DNA from 3 places in the Streptomyces sp. NPDC102451 genome. Region 3 is predicted to be linked to each of the others. Evidence: predicted binding sites of a transcription regulator. Region 3 holds the regulator's gene; each other region holds the start of a gene.

The links. Region 3 encodes HrcA, which represses chaperone genes, less so after heat shock. Its sites were predicted from a motif close to TTNGCACTCNGNNNNNCNGAGTGCNAA; they were not measured.
Region 1: groES (co-chaperone GroES) is a predicted target of HrcA. The motif match lies at 3,281-3,307, and genes of this name have one in related genera.
Region 2: groL (chaperonin GroEL) is a predicted target of HrcA. The motif match lies at 1,544-1,570, and genes of this name have one in related genera.

Annotation. Positions count from the first base shown of each region.
Region 1 is NZ_JBIWKD010000003.1:169,484-176,524, forward strand. It holds gene ACIRD8_RS07685 (MOSC domain-containing protein) at 1-117, shown strand, start outside; gene ACIRD8_RS07690 (SDR family NAD(P)-dependent oxidoreductase) at 235-1,008, shown strand; gene groL (chaperonin GroEL) at 1,087-2,718, opposite strand; gene groES (co-chaperone GroES) at 2,817-3,125, opposite strand; gene ACIRD8_RS07705 (polysaccharide deacetylase family protein) at 3,447-4,397, opposite strand; gene ACIRD8_RS07710 (SAM-dependent methyltransferase) at 4,488-5,711, shown strand; gene ACIRD8_RS07715 (hypothetical protein) at 5,712-6,362, opposite strand; gene ACIRD8_RS07720 (DUF1876 domain-containing protein) at 6,427-6,699, opposite strand; gene ACIRD8_RS07725 (VOC family protein) at 6,778-7,041, opposite strand, start outside.
Region 2 is NZ_JBIWKD010000003.1:513,956-520,996, reverse strand. It holds gene thrC (threonine synthase) at 1-346, shown strand, start outside; gene ACIRD8_RS09495 (MoaD/ThiS family protein) at 540-815, shown strand; gene ACIRD8_RS09490 (cold-shock protein) at 1,237-1,443, shown strand; gene groL (chaperonin GroEL) at 1,734-3,356, shown strand; gene ACIRD8_RS09480 (hypothetical protein) at 3,484-3,915, opposite strand; gene ACIRD8_RS09475 (glycosyl hydrolase) at 4,178-6,985, shown strand.
Region 3 is NZ_JBIWKD010000001.1:71,580-78,620, reverse strand. It holds gene ACIRD8_RS00315 (16S rRNA (uracil(1498)-N(3))-methyltransferase) at 1-482, opposite strand, end outside; gene ACIRD8_RS00310 (nitronate monooxygenase) at 479-1,552, opposite strand; gene dnaJ (molecular chaperone DnaJ) at 1,677-2,813, opposite strand; gene hrcA (heat-inducible transcriptional repressor HrcA) at 2,814-3,830, opposite strand; gene ACIRD8_RS00295 (MBL fold metallo-hydrolase) at 3,996-4,718, shown strand; gene ACIRD8_RS00290 (DUF3097 domain-containing protein) at 4,761-5,579, shown strand; gene ACIRD8_RS00285 (ABC transporter substrate-binding protein) at 5,700-7,041, shown strand, end outside.

The DNA of each region.
Region 1 (7,041 bases), on a different contig from region 3:
GCGACGACCACCGAACGGGAGCTGCTGCCCCGTGTGCTCGACGCCGGTGACGCGCTGCACACGGAGACCCTGCGCGCGGCCCGGGCGTACGTGGCGAAGCAGGCCGCCGCCTCCTGACGCGTACGGCAGGGAGGGACACCGGACACCGGCCGAGCGCACAGCCGCGGCGTGCCCGCCTTCCAGGAAGCGGACGCGGGTCGGGCGACCCCGCGGGCGGCGGCTAACGTGCCGCTTATGACGACTGCACTGATTACGGGCGCGACGGCGGGGATCGGGGCCGCCTTCGCACGGCGGCTCGCGGCGGACGGGCACAACCTGGTGCTGGTGGCCCGTGACACGGAGCGGCTGCGGGCCCAGGCCACGGAGCTGCACGACGGACACGGCATCGAGGCCGAGGTGCTGACGGCCGACCTGTCCACGGACGCCGGGATCGACGCGGTCGCCGCACGGCTGACGGACCGTGTGAGCCCGGTCGACCTGCTGGTCAACAACGCGGGCTTCGGCAACAAGGGGCGCTACCTGGACGTCTCCATGGCCGACGAGCTGACGATGCTGAAGGTCCACTGCGAGGCGGTGCTGCGTCTGACGTCGGCCGCCGCGGGCTCGATGCGTGAGCGCGGTCGCGGCGGGGTGGTGAACGTGGCCTCCGTCGCCGCCTTCCTGCCGCGCGGGACGTACGGGGCGTCGAAGGCCTGGGTCGTCCAGTTCACCCAGGGCGCGGCGAAGGACCTCGCGGGTTCGGGGGTGCGGCTGATGGCGCTGTGCCCGGGCTTCGTGCGGACCGAGTTCCACGAGCGGGCCGGGATGGGGACGGGCAACATCCCGGGCTGGATGTGGCTCGACGCGGACAAGCTGGTGGCCGCGGCCCTGGCGGACCTCGCCCGCGGCAGGACGGTGTCGATCCCGGACCCGCGCTACAAGACGCTGATGGGCCTGGTGAAGCTGACGCCCCGCAGCCTGCTCGGCGGAGTCACCTCCCGCGCGGGCCGGACGTACGGCCCGCAGTAGCCGGCCGTCCCCTGACAGCACCGAGGCCCGGTGCCCCCGCGACGGGGGTACCGGGCCTCGGTGGCGTACGGAGCCGTACTAGTGGGAGTGGCCGTGACCGCCGTGGCTGTGGCCGGCCTCGGCCTCTTCCTCGGCCGGCTTCTCGACGACCAGGGTCTCGGTCGTGAGCAGCAGCGACGCGATGGACGCGGCGTTCTCCAGGGCGGAGCGGGTGACCTTGACCGGGTCGATGACGCCGGCCTTCACCAGGTCGCCGTACTCGCCGGTCGCGGCGTTGAAGCCCTGACCCTTCTCGAGCTCGGAGACCTTCGAGGTGATGACGTAGCCCTCGAGGCCCGCGTTCTCCGCGATCCAGCGGAGCGGCTCGACGGCGGCGCGGCGCACGACCGCGACACCCGTGGCCTCGTCGCCGGTCTTGCCGAGGTTGCCCTCGAGGACCTTGACGGCGTGGACCAGAGCGGAGCCACCACCGGAGACGATGCCCTCCTCGACCGCGGCGCGGGTCGCGGAGATGGCGTCCTCCAGACGGTGCTTCTTCTCCTTGAGCTCGACCTCGGTGGCGGCACCGACGCGGATCACGCACACGCCGCCGGCCAGCTTCGCGAGGCGCTCCTGGAGCTTCTCGCGGTCCCAGTCGGAGTCCGTGGACTCGATCTCGGCCTTGATCTGGTTGACGCGGCCCTTGACGTCGGCGGAGTCGCCGCCGCCGTCGACGATGGTCGTGTCGTCCTTGGAGACGGTGACGCGGCGGGCGGTGCCCAGCACGTCCAGACCGGCCTGGTCGAGCTTGAGGCCGACCTCCTCGGCGATGACGGTTGCACCGGTGAGGGTGGCGATGTCGCCGAGCATGGCCTTGCGGCGGTCGCCGAAGCCCGGGGCCTTCACCGCGACGGCGTTGAAGGTGCCACGGATCTTGTTGACGACGAGGGTGGAGAGCGCCTCGCCCTCGACGTCCTCGGCGATGATCAGCAGCGGCTTGGAGCCACCGGCCTGGATGACCTTCTCCAGGAGCGGGAGCAGCTCCTGGATGGAGCCGATCTTGCCCTGGTGGATCAGGATGTACGGGTCGTCGAGGACGGCCTCCATACGCTCCTGGTCGGTCACCATGTACGGGGACAGGTAACCCTTGTCGAAGGCCATGCCCTCGGTGAACTCGAGGTCCAGGCCGAAGGTGTTGGACTCCTCGACGGTGATGACACCGTCCTTGCCGACCTTGTCCATCGCGTCCGCGATGAGCTCGCCGACCTGCGGGTCCTGCGCGGAGAGCGCGGCCACGGCGGCGATGTCGGCCTTGTCGTCGATCGGACGGGCGGTCGCGAGGAGGTCCTCGGACACGGCCTTGACGGCGGCGTCGATGCCCTTCTTCAGGGCGGCCGGGGACGCGCCCGCGGCGACGTTGCGCAGACCTTCGCGGACGAGGGCCTGGGCGAGCACGGTGGCGGTGGTGGTGCCGTCACCCGCTACGTCGTTGGTCTTGGTCGCCACCTCCTTCACCAGCTGGGCACCGAGGTTCTCGTACGGGTCGTCGAGCTCGACCTCGCGCGCGATGGTGACACCGTCGTTGGTGATGGTGGGGGCGCCGAACTTCTTGTCGATGACGACGTTGCGGCCCTTCGGACCGATCGTCACCTTCACCGTGTCGGCAAGCTTGTTGACGCCGCGCTCAAGGGCGCGACGGGCGTCCTCGTCGAACTTCAGAATCTTCGCCATGGGCTGAACTTCCCTCTCGAACGAACTGCGCCCCTCGCCACCCGGCTAGTTATTTCGCAGGGGGCCAGGGGCGCAGAACAGAAGCAAACGTGGGTGAATTACTTCTCGACGATCGCGAGGACGTCGCGCGCCGAGAGGACGAGGTACTCCTCGCCGTTGTACTTCACCTCGGTGCCGCCGTACTTGCTGTACAGAACGACATCGCCGGTCTTGACGTCGAGCGGAAGGCGCTCGCCGTTCTCGAAGCGGCCCGGGCCCACGGCCAGGACGACGCCCTCCTGGGGCTTCTCCTTGGCGGTGTCCGGAATGACCAGGCCGGAAGCCGTGGTCTGCTCGGCGTCGAGCGGCTGGACCACAATGCGGTCCTCGAGCGGCTTGATCGCAACCTTGGAGCTGGTGGTCGACACGATCCGGTCTCCCCCTTCGGAGATCTCACGGGGTTTAACAGTCTGTGGGGTGGCGACCAGGTCGATCCGTCGTCGCGGGTGCCGGACCTGCCCTGTCGCGCGGTTGTGCTGGCACTCTCCATCGGGGAGTGCCAGCACTGAGACTATGACCGCGATTAGCACTCGGTCAAGCGGAGTGCCAATTCACCACCCTCGCGTGGCGCCGCGGGACCGGTCCGCACCCGGCCGGCGGACCGGCGCACGCCCGTACGGCGGACCGGCGCACGCCCGGACAACGCGGGAGATCCACGAAGGGTTCCGTGCATTCGGCCGGACCGCCCGTCAGACGTAGTCCTCCAGTCTGGCTACGGCGTACCCCTTGTCCGTCACCGTCTTCATGACGTTGCGGATCATGTCGGCCATGGAGCCGTCCCAGTCCTCGCGGCCCCGGAAGTGGGTGAGGATGATGTCGCCGGGGTGCAGGTCCCGGTCCCACTCGCGCCACTCCATGTGGTCGGGGAACGCCTCGGCGGCCCACAGGGGTACGGCCTTGATGCCGCAGGACTTGGCGATGCGCAGGGTGTCGCCGTTGTAGTTGCCGTACGGCGGACGGAAGAGCGTGGGCCGCTTCCCCAGGAACTTCTCGATCTTGTCCTGCGAGCCGCAGATCTCCCGGCGCTGGTCCTCCTCGGAGAGGCCCGGGAGATAGCGGTGGTTGAGCGTGTGGTTGTTGAGGGTGACGCCGCGGGCCTGCATGTCCTTGAAGTAGCCGTAGTCGTCGCTGACCTCGTAGTCGCTGAGGAAGGCGCTGTACGGGATGTTCAGCTCCGCCATCATCCGCAGCAGTTCGGGGTCCTTCTCCGCACCATCGTCCATCGTCAGGAAGACGATCCGCTCCTTGGTCGGCACGGTGGTGAAGACCGGCGGCAGCTTCTCCCCGCCCTCGACCTCGAAGCCCTCGCGGGTGGTGATGTGCGGCTTCTCGGCGGGTGGCGCGGGGGCGGCGAGCGGGACCTTCGCCAGGCCCCACTTCTTCGCGACGGCGACGCGGGCGGCCAGCTGCCGCTTCAGCTGCTCGGCCCTGGCCTTCGCCTTCACCTCGGCAGCGGCGGCGCCCGCCGGCGCGGCGGCGGCTCCCGGCCGCCCGGCGGCCGGCTCATGCCCACCGGCGGCCCCTTCGTCCGCGCCGCCGCACCCGGAGGCGGCAGCGCCGATCAGCAGGGCGACCAGGACCAGACAGGCAGGTCTGTGACGCTTCGTGACAGATTTTTCGTTTTGTCGTACTAGCTGCATGGCGCCGCATCCTGCCACCGGGCCGGCCGCTGCCTCCCGCGACACCTCCGGGCGGCCCGCCGGGTCCCCCGGCTGGCTCACAATGGACCGGTGAACGCCCTTCCCCCTGCCGATCAGGCCGACCCGGCCGACCCGCTCGCCGCCTTCGCCGCCCTGCGCACCCCCGAGGGCGCGGCGCTCCTGGACGAGCTGCGCGACCACGACCCCGCCCGGGAGCTGGCGACCGCGACCCGGCTGCGCCGCACGCACCCCGCCGCCCTCGTGTCGGCGGCGCTCGGCCAGGCGCGGCTGCGTCAGCGCGCGGTGGCGAAGTTCGGGGCGGCGGACGCGTACCGCATGTTCTTCACCCCCGACGGCGTGGAGCAGGCCACCCGGACCTCGGTCGCCGGCTACCGGGCGCAGCGGTTCGCGGAGCTGGGCGTGCGGAGCCTCGCCGATCTCTGCTGCGGCATCGGCGGCGACGCGATCGCCCTGGCCAGGGCGGGCATCTCGGTCCTGGCCGTGGACCGCGACCCGCTCACCGCCGAGGTCGCCCGCGCCAACGCCGGGGCGCTCGGTCTCCAGGACCTCGTCGAGGTGCGGTGCGCCGATGTCACGGAGGTCGACACCTCCCCGTACGGCGCGGTCTTCGTCGACCCCGCGCGGCGCGGCGGGCGGGGCAGGATCTTCGATCCCGAGGCCTACTCACCGCCGCTCTCCTGGGCGACCGGGGCCGCGCTGAAAGCCCCCAGGGCCGCGCTGAAGATCGCCCCCGGCGTCCCCCACGAGGCCATCGAACCGGCGGCCGAGGCCGAGTGGATCTCGGACGGCGGTGATGTGAAGGAGGCCGTGCTCTGGTTCGGCGAGGGCTTCGCCCCCGGCACCTTCCGGGCCACGCTGCTCCCGTCCCGCACGACCCTCGCCTCCGAGGGCCCGCTCCCCGCCCCGCCGGTCGGCCCCGTCGGCCGGTATCTGTACGAGCCGGACGGCGCCGTCATCCGCGCCCATCTGGTGGCCGACATCGTGGAGCGGTGCGGGGGCAGGCTGATCGACGAGACCATCGCGTACGTCACGAGCGACCGGCCGTACGAGTCGGACGCCACGGCCGCGTACGAGATCACCGATCAGCTGCCCTTCAACATGAAGAAGCTGAAAGCACTACTGAGGGAGCGTCAGGTAGGTGTCCTGACCGTCAAGAAGCGAGGCTCCGCGGTCGAACCGGAGGAGCTGCGACGGAAGATGAAGCTCCAGGGACCGCACGCGGCCACCGTCTTCCTGACCCGGGTGGCCGGGGCCCCGACGATGCTGATCGGACAGCCGGTGAGGCGGACCTGATCAGCCGCCGACCCTGATCAGCGGGTCGGCCTCCACCCCGGCCAGCACCCGCAGCACCCAGCGGCGGTGGGCGAACGCCTTGACGATGCCGGTCAGCCCGGTCAGCCAGGCGAGGAACCCGAGCCCCATCAGCCAGGCCACCAGGCCGTACGTCTCCTCGCCCGCCCTGGCGGTCGCCGGGACGGCCAGGCAGCCGAAGAGACCCGCCGCGCAGAGCACGAACGACATCAGCAGCCACACCAGGCTCGCGCGCGGCCGGCGCAGGGCCATGTCGCCCTCAGGGTCGCGGTCCAGGCCGCCCCAGGCCACGAGGAGGCGGTGCACCCGCAGGTCCCTGGCCACGCCCACGGCAATGAGGGCGGCCGCGGGGATCAGCACGGCGGCGCCCACGGCGAGGCAGACGACCCCCGGGATCACACCGAGGGGGTCGTAGGCGTCCTCGAACATGAGGAACGCCGCTCCGGCCATCGACCAGCCGAGCGCGGCGATCCCGGCCCACATCCAGAGGAGTCCGAGGCGGCCGGGTCCGATGAACATCTTCACCAGCTCACCGAGGATCACCGCCCGGTCCCTCAGCAGGGCGTCGCGGTCGGGCCACGTACGTATCTCCACGGGCGGAGGCGGCGGCGGGAGCGGTGAACGACTGGGCATGGCCCAGACATTACCGATCACGCCCTCCGGCGGTGGAGCGGCCGGAGAAGCTCGGGCCCGGCGGTCAGGTCAGCGGGTACGACGTGCGGCCGGACGCCTCGTCGATCTCGTCGTGCGCCTTGGTGAGCAGTTTCATGGCCAGCTCGTTGAGCGCGCGTGCGCCCGCGATCTCCTCGCCGACCCTCGGCTGCTCGGCGTCGGAGGGATGGCGGCTGGCGTACCCGTGGGCCCGTACCTCGGTCCCGTCACTCAGCCGCACCATCGCGGCCGCGCGGGTCCGGTGGGTGTCCTCCTCGAATTCCAGCTCGATGTGCCAGCCGACCGTGGTCTCCATCATGTCGGTCACCTCCCGGGATTCCTGCTTCCAGGGTGCGCCCGATCCCCCGCCCTCGCACGGCGTGCGCGGGGGCGTGCCTCAGGCGTCCCGCAGGGCCTGGACGTCCAGCTTCCGCATCCCCATCATCGCCTTCAGCACGCGGTCGGCGCGGGCACGGTCGGGATCGGCGAGCAGCTCGGGCAGCGCGCGCGGGACGATCTGCCAGGACAGGCCGTACCTGTCCTTCAGCCATCCGCACTGGCTCTCCTCGCCGCCCTCGGTGAGCTTCGTCCACAGGGTGTCGACCTCCTGCTGGTCCGCGCAGTCCACGCTGAGCGAGACGGCCTCGCTGAAGGTGAACTC
Region 2 (7,041 bases), on a different contig from region 3:
GTCCCTGGCGATCGGCAACCCGGCCGACGGCCCCTACGTCCTGGACATCGCCCGGCGCACCGGCGGCGCCGTGGAGGACGTGAACGACGAGCAGGTGGTCGACGCGATCAAGCTGCTGGCCCGCACCGAGGGCATCTTCGCGGAGACCGCGGGCGGGGTGACGGTCGGCGTGACGAAGAAGCTGATCGACGCCGGCCTGCTGGACCCGTCCCTCACCACCGTCGTCCTGAACACCGGCGACGGACTGAAGACGCTCGACGCGGTCGCCCCCACGACCGGCCTGTCGGCGACGATCCGGCCCAGCCTGGACGCGTTCCGCGACGCGGGCCTCGCCGCCGCCAACTGAGAAGCTGTTGTCTTACCCCGGTCGGGGGTCGAGGGGGCTGGCACCTCCGTCTCCGGCGTTGTCGTCGGTTGCCGACGCTCCGCGTCGACGCCCTCCTCCGCCTTGGATCCGAAGGCACCAGCCCCCTCGACCTGATCCCAACCGGAGTAAGACAACAGCTTCTGACCACCCGAGACCGAAGGAAGGCACCCACATGAGCGTCAAGGTCCGTATCCCCACCATCCTCCGCACCTACACGGGCGGCCAGGCCGAGGTCCCGGCGGAGGGCGCGACCCTCTCCGAGGTCATCGCCTCCCTGGAGCAGAACCACCCGGGCATCGGCGCCCGCGTCCTGGACGACCAGGGCAAGCTGCGCCGCTTCGTCAACGTGTACGTCAACGACGACGACGTGCGCTTCGAGGGCGGCCTGGACGCGGTCACCCCGGACGGCGCGGGCGTCTCGATCATCCCGGCCGTCGCCGGAGGCTGATCCCGCGCATTGCGCAGTGTGAGCACCGTGGCCCCCTCCGCGATAGAAGCGGAGGGGGCCATTCTGCATGGTTGAGCGCGGTACAGTTGGGGAAGTCCCCGCAGCTGCCCATGCCGCCCGCATATGAGAATGCGCCCGGCCGCGACAAGAAGCAGCCAAAGTACGTGAACTCCTTGAGGCATAAGTGGCCTTTGTCAGGCCCGACTTGCCCTGGAATCCTATGAATTCCCCCAATGCGTGCGATCACGTGTGCCCAGAATTCTCGTCCGATTGACCTGTTGCAGAGGGCAGTTGGGCAGATACATTCGGCCGCGGTCGACGCGTTCCGGCGCACGCCACCCTCTCCTGTCGGAGGGTGAGTTCTGACCCGGGCCCGCGAAGTGCGGTGCTCGTGCAAGGGCCAGTAATAGGGGAGTTAGGCATGGCTCAGGGCACCGTCAAGTGGTTCAACGCGGAGAAGGGGTACGGCTTCATCGCGGTCGACGGTGGTGCGGATGTTTTCGTCCACTACAGCGCGATCCAGATGGACGGGTACCGCACCCTCGAAGAGGGTCAGCGAGTTGAATTCGAGATCTCGCAGGGCCAGAAGGGGCCCCAGGCCGACATGGTCAAGCTCGCCGTCGGCTGAGCTCGGCGCGGTCGTCCGACGACACTACTCACGCACGCGGGGCCCGTACCTCCCACCGGGGTACGGGCCCCGCGTGCGTCCGCGGTTCCCCTGGAAGGCGCTTGCACTCTCTGGGGTCGAGTGCTAATCATTGGCGTTAGCACTCTCCAGGTGAGAGTGACAGAAACTTGGACCGGGCCGGTGAGGCCCGCAGGCACGGTGGAGCAATGAACCACCGCGCACGCTGGCCGTCCGTCGCGGGCGCCTCTCGGTCCGGAGAAATCCACCCCTGTCCGGGAGGACCACTTCACATGGCCAAGATCATCGCGTTCGACGAGGAGGCACGGCGCGGTCTCGAGCGCGGGATGAACCAGCTCGCCGACGCCGTCAAGGTCACCCTCGGCCCCAAGGGCCGTAACGTCGTCCTCGAGAAGAAGTGGGGCGCGCCCACGATCACCAACGATGGTGTTTCCATCGCCAAGGAGATCGAGCTCGAGGACCCGTACGAGAAGATCGGTGCGGAGCTGGTCAAGGAGGTCGCCAAGAAGACGGACGACGTCGCCGGCGACGGTACGACCACCGCCACCGTTCTCGCCCAGGCGCTCGTCCGCGAGGGCCTGCGCAACGTCGCCGCGGGTGCCAACCCGATGGCTCTGAAGCGTGGCATCGAGAAGGCCGTCGAGGCCGTCTCCGCCGCTCTGCTGGAGCAGGCGAAGGACGTGGAGACCAAGGAGCAGATCGCTTCGACGGCCTCCATCTCCGCTGCCGACACCGAGATCGGCGCCAAGATCGCCGAGGCGATGGACAAGGTCGGCAAGGAAGGCGTCATCACCGTCGAGGAGTCCCAGACCTTCGGTCTGGAGCTCGAGCTCACCGAGGGTATGCGCTTCGACAAGGGCTACATCTCGGCGTACTTCGCCACCGACATGGAGCGTATGGAGACGTCGTTCGACGACCCGTACATCCTGATCGTCAACTCCAAGATCAGCAACGTGAAGGACCTCCTTCCGCTGCTCGAGAAGGTCATGCAGTCGGGCAAGCCCCTGCTGATCATCGCGGAGGACGTCGAGGGCGAGGCTCTGTCGACGCTGGTCGTCAACAAGATCCGTGGCACCTTCAAGTCCGTCGCCGTCAAGGCTCCGGGCTTCGGTGACCGCCGCAAGGCCATGCTCGGCGACATCGCCATCCTCACCGGTGGCACCGTCATCTCCGAGGAGGTCGGCCTCAAGCTGGAGAACGCCGGCGTCGACCTGCTCGGCACCGCCCGCAAGGTCGTCATCACCAAGGACGAGACGACCATCGTCGACGGTGGCGGCGACAGCGACCAGGTTCAGGGCCGCGTCAAGCAGATCCGCGCCGAGATCGAGAACTCCGACTCGGACTACGACCGCGAGAAGCTCCAGGAGCGCCTCGCGAAGCTGGCCGGCGGCGTGGCCGTCATCAAGGCCGGCGCCGCCACCGAGGTGGAGCTCAAGGAGCGCAAGCACCGCATCGAGGACGCGGTGCGCAACGCCAAGGCCGCCGTCGAGGAGGGCATCGTCGCCGGTGGTGGCGTGGCTCTGCTCCAGGCCTCGGCCGTCTTCGAGAAGCTCGACCTGACCGGTGACGAGGCCACGGGCGCCAACGCCGTGAAGCTCGCGCTGGAGGCCCCGCTCAAGCAGATCGCCGTCAACGGTGGTCTCGAGGGTGGCGTCATCGTCGAGAAGGTGCGCAACCTGCCGATCGGGCACGGCCTGAACGCCGCGACCGGCGAGTACGTCGACATGATCGCCGAGGGCATCATCGACCCGGCGAAGGTCACGCGCTCCGCGCTGCAGAACGCCGCGTCCATCGCCGCGCTCTTCCTCACCACCGAGGCCGTCATCGCCGACAAGCCGGAGAAGGCCGCTGCGGCCGCTCCGGGCGGCATGCCGGGCGGTGACATGGACTTCTGATCCTCGGATCAGCAGCTCCATGCAGGACCCGTAGCACCCCGCAGTACCGCAGTACCGCAGTATCCGTGCGACGCCGCCCCCCGGGATCCGTTCCCGGGGGGCGGCGTCGTTGCGTGCTGCGGGTGTCTCACCCGGCGGGAGCGGCCAGTATGCAGAGGGGCTTGCCTTCGTCGGGGTCGCCCACGTAGGTCCAGAGCTTGAGCGTCCCGCCGTTGCGCAGCGCCGCGTACCAGCTCTCCTCGCCGGCATCCCGGAACGACACCTGGACCGTGGTCCCGTCCCCATCGGCCTGGATTTCCCAGGTGCCCGATCCCGATCTGGGTTCGTCGGTGCCGTCGATGATGTCGTAGTCGCTGCAGACGTGGTCGGCGGTGATCGTTCCGTCCGGCTTCAGCTCCAGCCTGCCGCCCCGCTCGTCGGTCCACGTAACGGCGGCCTGGGGCAGGGACAGCCCTATCGGCTCGCCCTTGGGGGTCGGGGGGACGGCGAGCCTCCCGCAGCCCGCGAGAGTGCACACGAGCGGGGCGAGCACCAGCAACGACCAGCGGGAACGCGTCATTCGGCACCTCGGGGCCTTGCACGGGACACGGGCGCGGACGGTCCGTGCAGGCAGGAGCGTAAAGCACCGCGGCCACCCTCTGAGCCCGGAGCACCTTGCCAGGGGCCTCTTCCCGTCAACACTCGAATGCATGGCAACGATGCGTTACGCCCAACTCCCGTATCTGTCAGCTCTCTTGACCCGGAGTTTTAAAAGTTTTACGTTCCTTGGCATCTGAGAGCGCTCTCAAAGCTCTCCACCCCCCGTGACGAGGTGCTGCCCCATGCAAGCCTCACTCTCCAGACCCGCAGCCGCAGCGGTCCTGACCCTCGCCCTGGCCGCCGTAGGCCTGGGCCCTGCCGCGTCCCCGGCGGCAGCCGCCACCATCCCCGCGGGTTCCGGCAGCTACACCGACAGCCGCCCCGCCGGTACCTCCGGTCCCACCACCAACACCGGAGCTCCGGTCACGCCCAAGCTCACGGCGGCGGCCAAGGACAGGCCGGTGCCGACCAACGACTGGTGGTCCTCCCTCGCCTACCAGCGGTACGGCGACAACCCGTACTCCACCCCGATGTACGGGCACCCGCTGACCTACCAGGCGACCTCCGGCGGACTGGAGGTCGGTTACCCGACCACGCCCGCGATCGTCGGGGAGGGCCGCCAGTACGAGTACGCGCACAAGGCGGACCTCACCGTCGGCCTCAACGGGCTGAACTCCCCGGACACCAAGGCCGACGACTGGTCCGACTGGACCGTCACCCCCTACTGGTCGGACGGCACCCGCACCCTGCGCACGACCATCGGCCACGGCATGCCCTTCGTGTACGCCAAGGGCTCCGGCGGTGACGCCCGCATCACCACGGCCGGCACCCCCACCGTCTTCGCGGACAACGGCAACGTCCTCGGCATCACGGTCGCCGGCCACCACTACGCCCTCTTCGCTCCGACCGGCAGCGACTGGAACGTCTCCGGCACGGCGATCACCGCCGGGCTCGGCGGCAAGGACTACTTCTCGCTCGCCGTGCTGCCGTCCACGGACGCGCTCGCGACCTACCGGAAGTACGCCTTCAGCTTCGTCACCGGCTCCAAGGTGGCCTGGGAGTCCACCGGCGGCACGGTCAAAGCCACCTACAGCCTGACCACGGAGGCCAAGGAGGGCACCGAGCGCGGCACGCTCCAGGCGCTGTACCGCCACCAGTGGCTGCACACCTCCGATGCGCTCACGCCGTACACGTACGTCTCCCCGCGCGGCACCATGAAGGTCCGGGAGTCCGCCTCCTTCACCACCAGCCAGAAGAACCAGGGCGTGCTGCCCGCGCTGCCCGCGTCCACCGGCGTCGACAAGGCGCGGCTGACCGGCTATCTGAACGAGGTGGCGAACGCCTCCGACCCGCTCGTAGGGGCGGCCGACACCTACTGGACCGGCAAGGCGCTCGGCCGCCTCGCCCAGCTGGTGCCGGTGGCCGACCAGATCGGCCAGACGGCCATCCGGGACAAGCTGCTCGGCCTGATGAAGGGCCGCCTCCAGGAGTGGTTCACGGCGGGCGGGGCCAGTGAGTTCAGCTACGACAAGGACTGGAAGACCCTCACCGGCTACCCGGCCTCGTACGGCAGCGACACCGAGCTCAACGACCACCACTTCCACTACAGCTACTACGTCTACGCGGCGGCGATCGTCGCCCAGTACGACCAGGCGTGGGCGGCCGACTCCGCCTGGGGCACCATGGTCAAGACCTTGGTGCGGGACACCGCCAACCCGAGCCGCACCGACTCCGCGTACCCGTTCCTGCGCGGCTTCGACGTGTACGCGGGCCACAGCTGGGCCTCCGGGCACCAGGGCTTCGCGGCTGGCAACAACCAGGAGTCGTCGTCGGAGTCGATCAACCTCAGCGCGGGGCTCGTCCTGTGGGGCGCGGCGACGGGCGATACCGGCCTGCGCGACCTCGGCAGCTACCTGCTGGCCACCGAGTCGGAGGCGATCACGCAGTACTGGTTCGATGCCGACCAGCAGGTCTTCCCGGGCACCTTCGGGCATGACACGGTCGGCATGGTGTGGGGCAGCGGCGGCGCGTACTCCACCTGGTGGACCGCGAACCCGGAGGAGATCCACGGCATCAATGTCCTCCCCGTCACCGGTGGATCCCTGCACCTGGCCCGGGAGAAGGCCGCCATCAAGCGGAACATCGCCGAGATGGAGAGGGAGAACGGCGGACCGGCCGTCGAGTGGCGCGACCTCCTGTGGGAGTTCGAGTCGCTGGCCGACCCCGCTGCGGCCAAGGCCAAGTGGGATGCGGGCAACGGGGGTTACTCCCCTGAGCAGGGTGAGTCCAAGGCGCACACCTACCACTGGATCACCACGCTCGACAGCCTGGGCGCACCCGATCTGACGGTCAGCGGGAACATCCCGACGTCCGCCGTCTTCTCCCGGAACGGCGTCCGCACCTACGCCGCTCACAACTACGACTCCACCGCCCGCACCGTCACGTTCTCCGACGGCAAGACCCTCTCGGTGCCGGCCCGCTCCACGGCCACCGGCACGGGCGCCGGCGGCGACCCGGACCCGGACCCCGATCCCGACCCCGATCCCGATCCCGAGGAGCCCGGTCCGTCCACCGGGAACACCTTCCGGCTGAAGTCCGGCGGCACCCTCACCACCGCCACGGACGGCGCGGCGGGAGCCGACACGCTGGCCTCGGCCGACGGCGTCAACCGGGACGGTACGCCGTACAGGCCGACGGTCTACGAGATCAAGAAGGTCGACGGGACGCTCGCGGCGGGTGCGTCCACCGCGTTCCGCCTGCGGGTCGACGCCGGTACGAAGGTCGGGCTCGCCCCGCAGGTCCGGGTCAGCTACGACCTCACCGGCGACGGCACCTTCGACCGGACCGAGACCTACCGCTACTTCGCGACCGACCCGGTCGCGGGGTGGGAGGAGTACACCCAGGCGGTGGGCACCGCGGCGGTGACCGGCAGCCTGGGCAACCTCAAGGCTGGAACAGTCCGGCTGGAGATCTGGAACGCGCTGGGCAACGGCACCTCGCAGGTGCAGACCGGCACGGACGCGGCGGTCGTGAAGATCCCGTTCGCCTAGGGCCATACAGGCCATACAGGCCATACAGGCCATACGGGCCCCACAAGCCATAGGGC
Region 3 (7,041 bases):
GCCGCGACCTGCTTGGTCGTCATGACGTCCGCCACCTCGGGGAACCGCACCCGGCGCGACTGCTTCCCCGCCTCGCGCGCGGTGCTCCGCCACTTGGCGAGGGACTTGAGGCCCCGGTCGCCCTTCCACTGCGTGATGCAGCGCGCGGCCTGCCAGGGCACGACCGCGTCGACGCCCGTCTCGGTCATCGTCTCCACGGCGAGCTCGCCCCGGTCGCCCTTGGGCAGCGCCTGGACGACGGTGATGCGGGGCGCGGGCGCCGCCTCCTCGTGGACGCTCCCGAGGACGGTGACCACCAGCCGGTCCTTGCCCTCGGCCGCCCGTACGACGCCCTCCGCCCAGCGGCCCCGTCCGTCGGTGAGGACGAGGTCCTCCCCCGGGTTCAGCCGTTTCACGGAGACGGCGTGCCGTCCCTCGGGGCCGTCCAGGACGAACTCCGGCCCGTCGGGCAGCTGTTCGACGACGAAGACCGGTGCCGTCACCGGGCACTCCTCACACTCACGGCCGCTCGGGCGGCTTCCATCTCTGCGGCGAGCAGGCTCACGAGCTCCCCGGCGGGCAGCTCGCGTGCCATCCGGTGGCCCTGGCCCGCCCACAGGGCCATGCCCTGGGCGTCCCCGGCCTTGGCGGCGGCCCTGCGCAGCCCGCTGGTCAGCTGGTGCACCTGCGGGTAGGCGGCGGGGGCGTACGGCCCGTGCTCCCGTACGAACCGGTTGACCAGGCCGCGCGCGGGGCGGCCGGAGAAGGCCCGGGTCAGGGCCGTGGTCACGAACAGCGGGTTGGTCAGGGCCTGCTTGTGCAGCGGGTGCGCCCCGGACTCGGGGCACGGCAGGAACGCCGTGCCGAGCTGGGCGGCGTCGGCCCCGGCGGCCAGGACGGCCGTGATCTGGGAGCCGCGCATCAGCCCGCCGGCGGCGATGACCGGCAGCTGGACCGACTCGCGGACCTCGGTGATCAGCGGGAGCAGCCCGGTGGCGGCGAGGCCGCCCTGCGGGTCGTCGCGGTGCGTGGACTGGTGGCCGCCCGCCTCGGTGCCCTGGACGCAGAGCGCGTCGGCGCCCGCCCACCGGGCGTTCCGCGCCTCCTGGGGCGAGGTGACCGTGACGACGGTGGACGTGCCGACGGCGGCGAACGCGGCGAGGACCTCGCGGGTGGGGCAGCCGAAGGTGAAGGAGACCAGGGGGACCGGGTCCTCCAGCAGGATCGCGACCTTGGCCTCGTAGCCGTCGTCGCCGCTGGAGTCCGGGTCGCCGAGCGGGGTCTCGTACCAGGCGGCCTCTCCGGCGAGCTGGTTGCTGTAGATCTCGACGGCGCCGGGGTCGGCGACCTGCGGCTGCGGCATGAAGAGGTTCACGCCGAAGGGCCCGCCGGTCAGCCTCCGCACCTGCTCGACCTCGTTGTACATCCCGTCGGCTGTCTTGTAGCCGGCGGCGAGGAAGCCGATCCCGCCGGCCTCGGTGACGGCGGCGGCCAGCTCCGGCCGGGACGCGCCGCCCGCCATCGGGGCCTGCACGATCGGGTACCGGCAGAGATCGGTCAGGGCCAAGGACATGACCGCATCGTGCCACGTCCCGCGGATCGTGCCGAATCAGCCCTTTCACACGGTGGACGGGTCCCCTCGGGCACAGCACCGCCCCACCGGTACGGGACCGGCGGGGCGGGTGCGGTGACAGGGTTCAGCGGCCGTTGAAGGCGTCCTTCAGACGGGAGAAGAGGCCCTGCTGTCCCGGCTGGAACTGACCCGTGGGCCGCTCCTCGCCGCGCAGCTTGGCCAGCTCCCGCAGGAGGCGCTCCTGCTCGGGGTCCATCTTCGTCGGGGTCATGACCTCGACGTGCACGATCAGGTCGCCGCGCCCGCCGCCGCGCAGGTGCGTGATGCCGCGCCCGTGCAGCGGGACCGACTGGCCGGACTGGGTGCCCGGCCTGATGTCGATCTCCTCCAGGCCGTCGAGCGTCTCCAGCGGCACCTGGGTGCCGAGCGCCGCGGCCGTCATCGGGATGGTGACCGTGCAGTGCAGATCGTCGCCGCGCCGCTGGAACACGGCGTGCGGGAGCTCGTGGATCTCGACGTACAGGTCGCCGGCGGGGCCGCCGCCGGGGCCGACCTCGCCCTCGCCCGCGAGCTGGATCCGGGTGCCGTTGTCGACACCGGCGGGGATCTTCACGGTGAGGGTGCGCCGCGAGCGGATGCGTCCGTCACCGGCGCACTCGGGGCACGGGGTCGGCACGACCGTGCCGAAGCCCTGGCACTGCGGGCAGGGCCGCGAGGTCATGACCTGGCCGAGGAACGACCTGGTGACCTGGGAGACCTCGCCGCGGCCGCGGCACATGTCACAGGTCTGCGCGGAGGTGCCGGGTGCGGCGCCCTCGCCACTGCAGGTCGTACAGACGACCGCCGTGTCGACCTGGATGTCCTTGGTGGTGCCGAAGGCCGCCTCGGAGAGGTCGATCTCCAGGCGGATCATCGCGTCCTGGCCGCGCCGGGTGCGCGAGCGGGGCCCGCGCTGCGACGCCGTGCCGAAGAACGCGTCCATGATGTCGCTGAAGTTGCCGAAGCCGCCGGCTCCGAACCCTCCCGCGCCGCCGCCGCCCGACTGGGACAGCGGGTCGCCGCCGAGGTCGTAGACCTGCTTCTTCTGCGGGTCCGACAGCACCTCGTAAGCGGCGTTGATCTCCTTGAACCGCTCCTGGGTCTTCGGATCCGGGTTGACATCCGGGTGCAGCTCGCGGGCGAGCCGACGGAATGCCTTCTTGATCTCGTCCTGAGATGCGTCGCGGCGCACGCCTAGTACGGCGTAGTAGTCCGTGGCCACTTACGAATCCGCCAGGATCTGTCCGACGTAACGTGCCACTGCGCGTACCGCTCCCATCGTTCCGGGGTAGTCCATGCGGGTCGGTCCGACCACGCCGAGTTTGGCGACTGCCTCGTCGCCCGAACCGTAGCCGACCGCGACGACGGACGTGGAGTTGAGGCCCTCGTGGGCGTTCTCGTGCCCGATCCGTACGGTCATGCCTGAGTCCGTCGCCTCACCGAGCAGCTTCAGCAGCACGACCTGCTCCTCCAATGCCTCCAGCACCGGCCGGATCATCACAGGGAAGTCGTGCCCGAAGCGGGTGAGGTTGGAGGTGCCGCCGATGATCAGCCGCTCCTCCGTCTCTTCGACCAGAGTCTCGAGGAGGACGGAGAGCACCGTCGATACGGTTCCCCGGTCCTCGGTCTCGAAGGACTCCGGAAGGTCCTGCACCAGCCGCGGGACGTCCGCGAAGCGTCGTCCCACGACCCGGCTGTTGAGCCGGGCCCGCAGATCGGCCAGTGACGTGTCACCGAACGGTGCAGGACAGTCGATCATACGCTGTTCGACCCGGCCCGTGTCCGTGATCAGGACGAGCATCAGCCGGGCCGGAGCCAGGAGAAGCAGCTCCACGTGCCGGACCGTCGAACGGGTCAGCGAGGGGTACTGCACGACGGCGACCTGCCTGGTCAGCTGCGCGAGCAGCCGGACCGTGCGGCCCACGACGTCGTCGAGGTCGACCGCGCCGTCGAGGAAATTCTGAATGGCCCGGCGCTCCGGCGACGACAGGGGCTTGACGCCCGCCAGCTTGTCGACGAAGAGACGGTAGCCCTTGTCCGTCGGAATGCGCCCCGCACTCGTGTGGGGCTGGGCGATGAAGCCCTCGTCCTCCAGCACCGCCATGTCGTTGCGGACAGTCGCCGGGGAGACCCCGAGGCTGTGCCGCTCCGTGAGCGCCTTGGAGCCGACGGGCTCCTCGGTGCCGACATAGTCCTGGACGATGGCGCGCAGCACTTCGAGTCTGCGTTCGCTGAGCACCGCGCACACCTCCAGCTGTGGTTCTTCGGCGTCTGCCTGGCACTCTGTGCGTTCGAGTGCCAGCATCCCCCCCGGTCAGTGTACGGGGGCGGGGTGGGCCCGGGGCAAGGGCGACCGGCCACGCCGTCGCAGGACCGCGCAGGTCGTTGCCGATAGCGTCGTCGTATGGACGCCTCTTGGGAAGAGTTCGGCTGGGAGCGGTTGGGCAACGGTACGGGACGGCGGCGCCTTCCCGTCTGGGACGCGACCGCCGCGCTGGTGGCCGGGGCGGACGGTGCGCTGCTCTACGACACCGGCGCGACGCTCCGGGAGGGGGTCGAGCTGCGCACCCAGGCCGAGGAGCTGCTGGGCCGCAGGGTGACACATATCGCACTGAGCCATCCGCACTTCGACCATGTGCTGGGCACCGCCGCCTTCTCCGGGGCGGAGGTCTACGGGGCGGTGGGCACGGCGGAACTCCTGGGACGGGGGGCCGCGGAGCTGCGCGCGGACGCGCTGCGGCACGGGATGAGTGAGGCGGACGCCACAGCGTCCACGGACGCCCTGGTGGCCCCGCGGCATCAGGTCAGCGGCGAGTGGACGCTCGATCTCGGCGGCGGGTTTCAGGTGCTGCTGGCCAATGTGGGGCCCGGTCACAGCGGCCACGACCTCGCGGTGCTGGTGCCCGGCTCACCCGTCGTGGTGCTCTGCGGCGATCTGGTCGAGGAGTCCGGGGAGCCGCAGGCGGGCCGGGACGCGGTCCCCTCGCACTGGCCGGCCGCGCTGGACCGGCTGCTGGAGCTCGGCGGCGAGGACGCGCTGTACGTGCCGGGGCACGGGGCGGTGGTGGACGCGGCGTTCGTACGGGCGCAGCGCGATCAACTGGCCGCCCGCTTCGGCGTGTCGTGACGGGGGCGCCCTTGTGAAAGGGGCGCCGATTATCGTCGTGCCATGCGCAGCTACCAGCCGGATCTGACCCCGCCGTGGAAGAAGTCCGCCCCCGCCCCCGAGGTCCCCGCCGAGCCCGATCTGGTCGTCGAGGAGGCCGTCACCGGCTTCTGCGGGGCGGTGATCCGGTGCGAGAGGACGGCCCAGGGGCCCACGGTCACGCTGGAGGACCGCTTCGGCAAGCACCGGGTCTTCCCGATGGAGCCGCGCGGCTTCCTGCTGGAGGGCAGGGTGGTCACCCTGGTGCGCCCGTCCGCCGGCGGCCCCGCCCGGCCCTCGCGTACGGCCTCCGGGTCGGTGGCGGTCCCCGGGGCGCGGGCCCGGGTGGCGCGGGCGGGCCGGATCTATGTGGAGGGCCGGCACGACGCCGAGCTCGTCGAACGGGTCTGGGGCGACGACCTGCGCATCGAGGGCGTGGTGGTGGAGTACCTGGAGGGCGTCGACGACCTTCCGGCGATCGTGCGGGAGTTCGCGCCCGGCCCGGACGCCCGGCTCGGTGTCCTGGTCGACCACCTGGTGCCCGGTTCCAAGGAGTCCCGGATCGCCGCCCAGGTCACCGACGCGCACGTGCTGGTGGTGGGGCACCCGTACATCGACGTGTGGGAGGCCGTGAAGCCGTCGTCCGTGGGCATCCCCGGGTGGCCGGTGGTGCCGCGCGGCCAGGACTGGAAGACGGGCGTGTGCCGGGCGCTGGGCTGGCCGGAGAACACGGGCGCGGCCTGGCAGCACATTCTCTCCAAGGTCGGCTCGTACAAGGACCTGGAGCCACAACTCCTGGGCCGGGTAGAGGAATTGATCGACTTCGTCACTCTTCCTTCCTGATGTCCCCGGGCCGCTGAGGAGGATCCGGTATCGATCCCCCTGATCGCCTGCGCAGCACCCGCACCATCCGTTATTGAGAGACGACGGCAGGGCCGGACGCAGCGGAAGGCACGGGGGCTGATGACGCGCGAAGTGTGGCGGGACAGTGCCAAGAACGAGGCGGCCTCCGCTGTCTTCCACCTCATGCAGGAGCTGATCGACCAGTACCGGGTCAACCGGCCGGTGATGCCTCTGGTGGTGGCGCAGGCGGAGGACGCCTCGGCGGGTCCGGAGATCGACGGCAGGGTCGAGCAGATCGTCCATCAGGTCCACCGGGCGAACCGGCTGCGGCGGGTCCCGGTGAAGCTGCTCGACGGCGTCGGCACCACCCCGTACGAGGCGGCGCTCTCCATGGTCCGCACCCTCACCGAGCGGCCCTGGGAGACCCGGGGCACCTCGCAGTACAAGCCCTTCGTCTTCCCCCGTTCCCGGCTGCTCGCCGCCATCGAGCAGGCCACCGCGACGGTCGTCGCCCAGCCGGACCGGGGCTCCGCCCGGGAGCGCGACGAACGGATCCTGGAACAGCTGGGCAGCCTGCGCTGGCGTGCGAGCCGGTCCGGGCGCAACACCTGGTGGGACTCCCTGCGCGCCTCGGTCCGCCCGGAGACCTTCCTGGGGGCCGTCTTCATCGCGGTGCTCAGCGTGCTGCTGGGCGAGATCGGCTGGGTGCTGACCACCCTGGTCGCCGCCGCGGCCCTGTTCGGGCTGGCGGTCGTACGGCTGATGACGAGGGCGGCGCCGCCGCTGCTGTGGCTGCGCCCGGCCAGCAGGTGGCTCGCCACCACGTCGTCACTGGCCGCGTCGAGCACCGCGTATCCGTCCGACGGCTGGTCGCGTTTCTCCCCGAGCGGTTCGTGGCGGGTGATCCGCGCGCGGGCCGCGGCCGTCGCGGAACGGGTGGCGGACGCGGGGGCGGGCGACGAGCACGCGCGCCAGTTCCATCTGGAGCTGCGGGTCCAGGCGCTGCTGGAGGACCTGCTGGACAGCTACCGCGCGCACGCCCTGGACTGGCGGCGCGGCAAGCGCACCGTCCCGCCGGTGGTGTTCCTGCCCACGGCCACCCAGGACAACGGCGGCGTCCTGCTGATCAACGCCATCAACAACGTGCGCTCCCGGCGCAGCGAGGTGGATCCGCTGCTGCTCCTCGCCTCCCTGCCGGCGGACCGGATCATGCGGCACACCCCGCCGCTGCCTCCGGAGCCGCCCGCGGACGGCGGCTCCGGCTCGGGAGCCCGCGCGCGGTACGAGTCCTGGGTCGAGGACCTGAGCGTCGGCCAGGCCCCGGCGGCGGCCGTGACCCTGGCGTGGGTGCTGCGGCTGCCGCTGCCCACCGAGCAGCTGACCCACGAGCACGCACACGTCCAGCTCGTCACCCATCGGGTCCGGCGCACCTGGGCGTGGTGGGTGATGTCGGGCAGGGCCG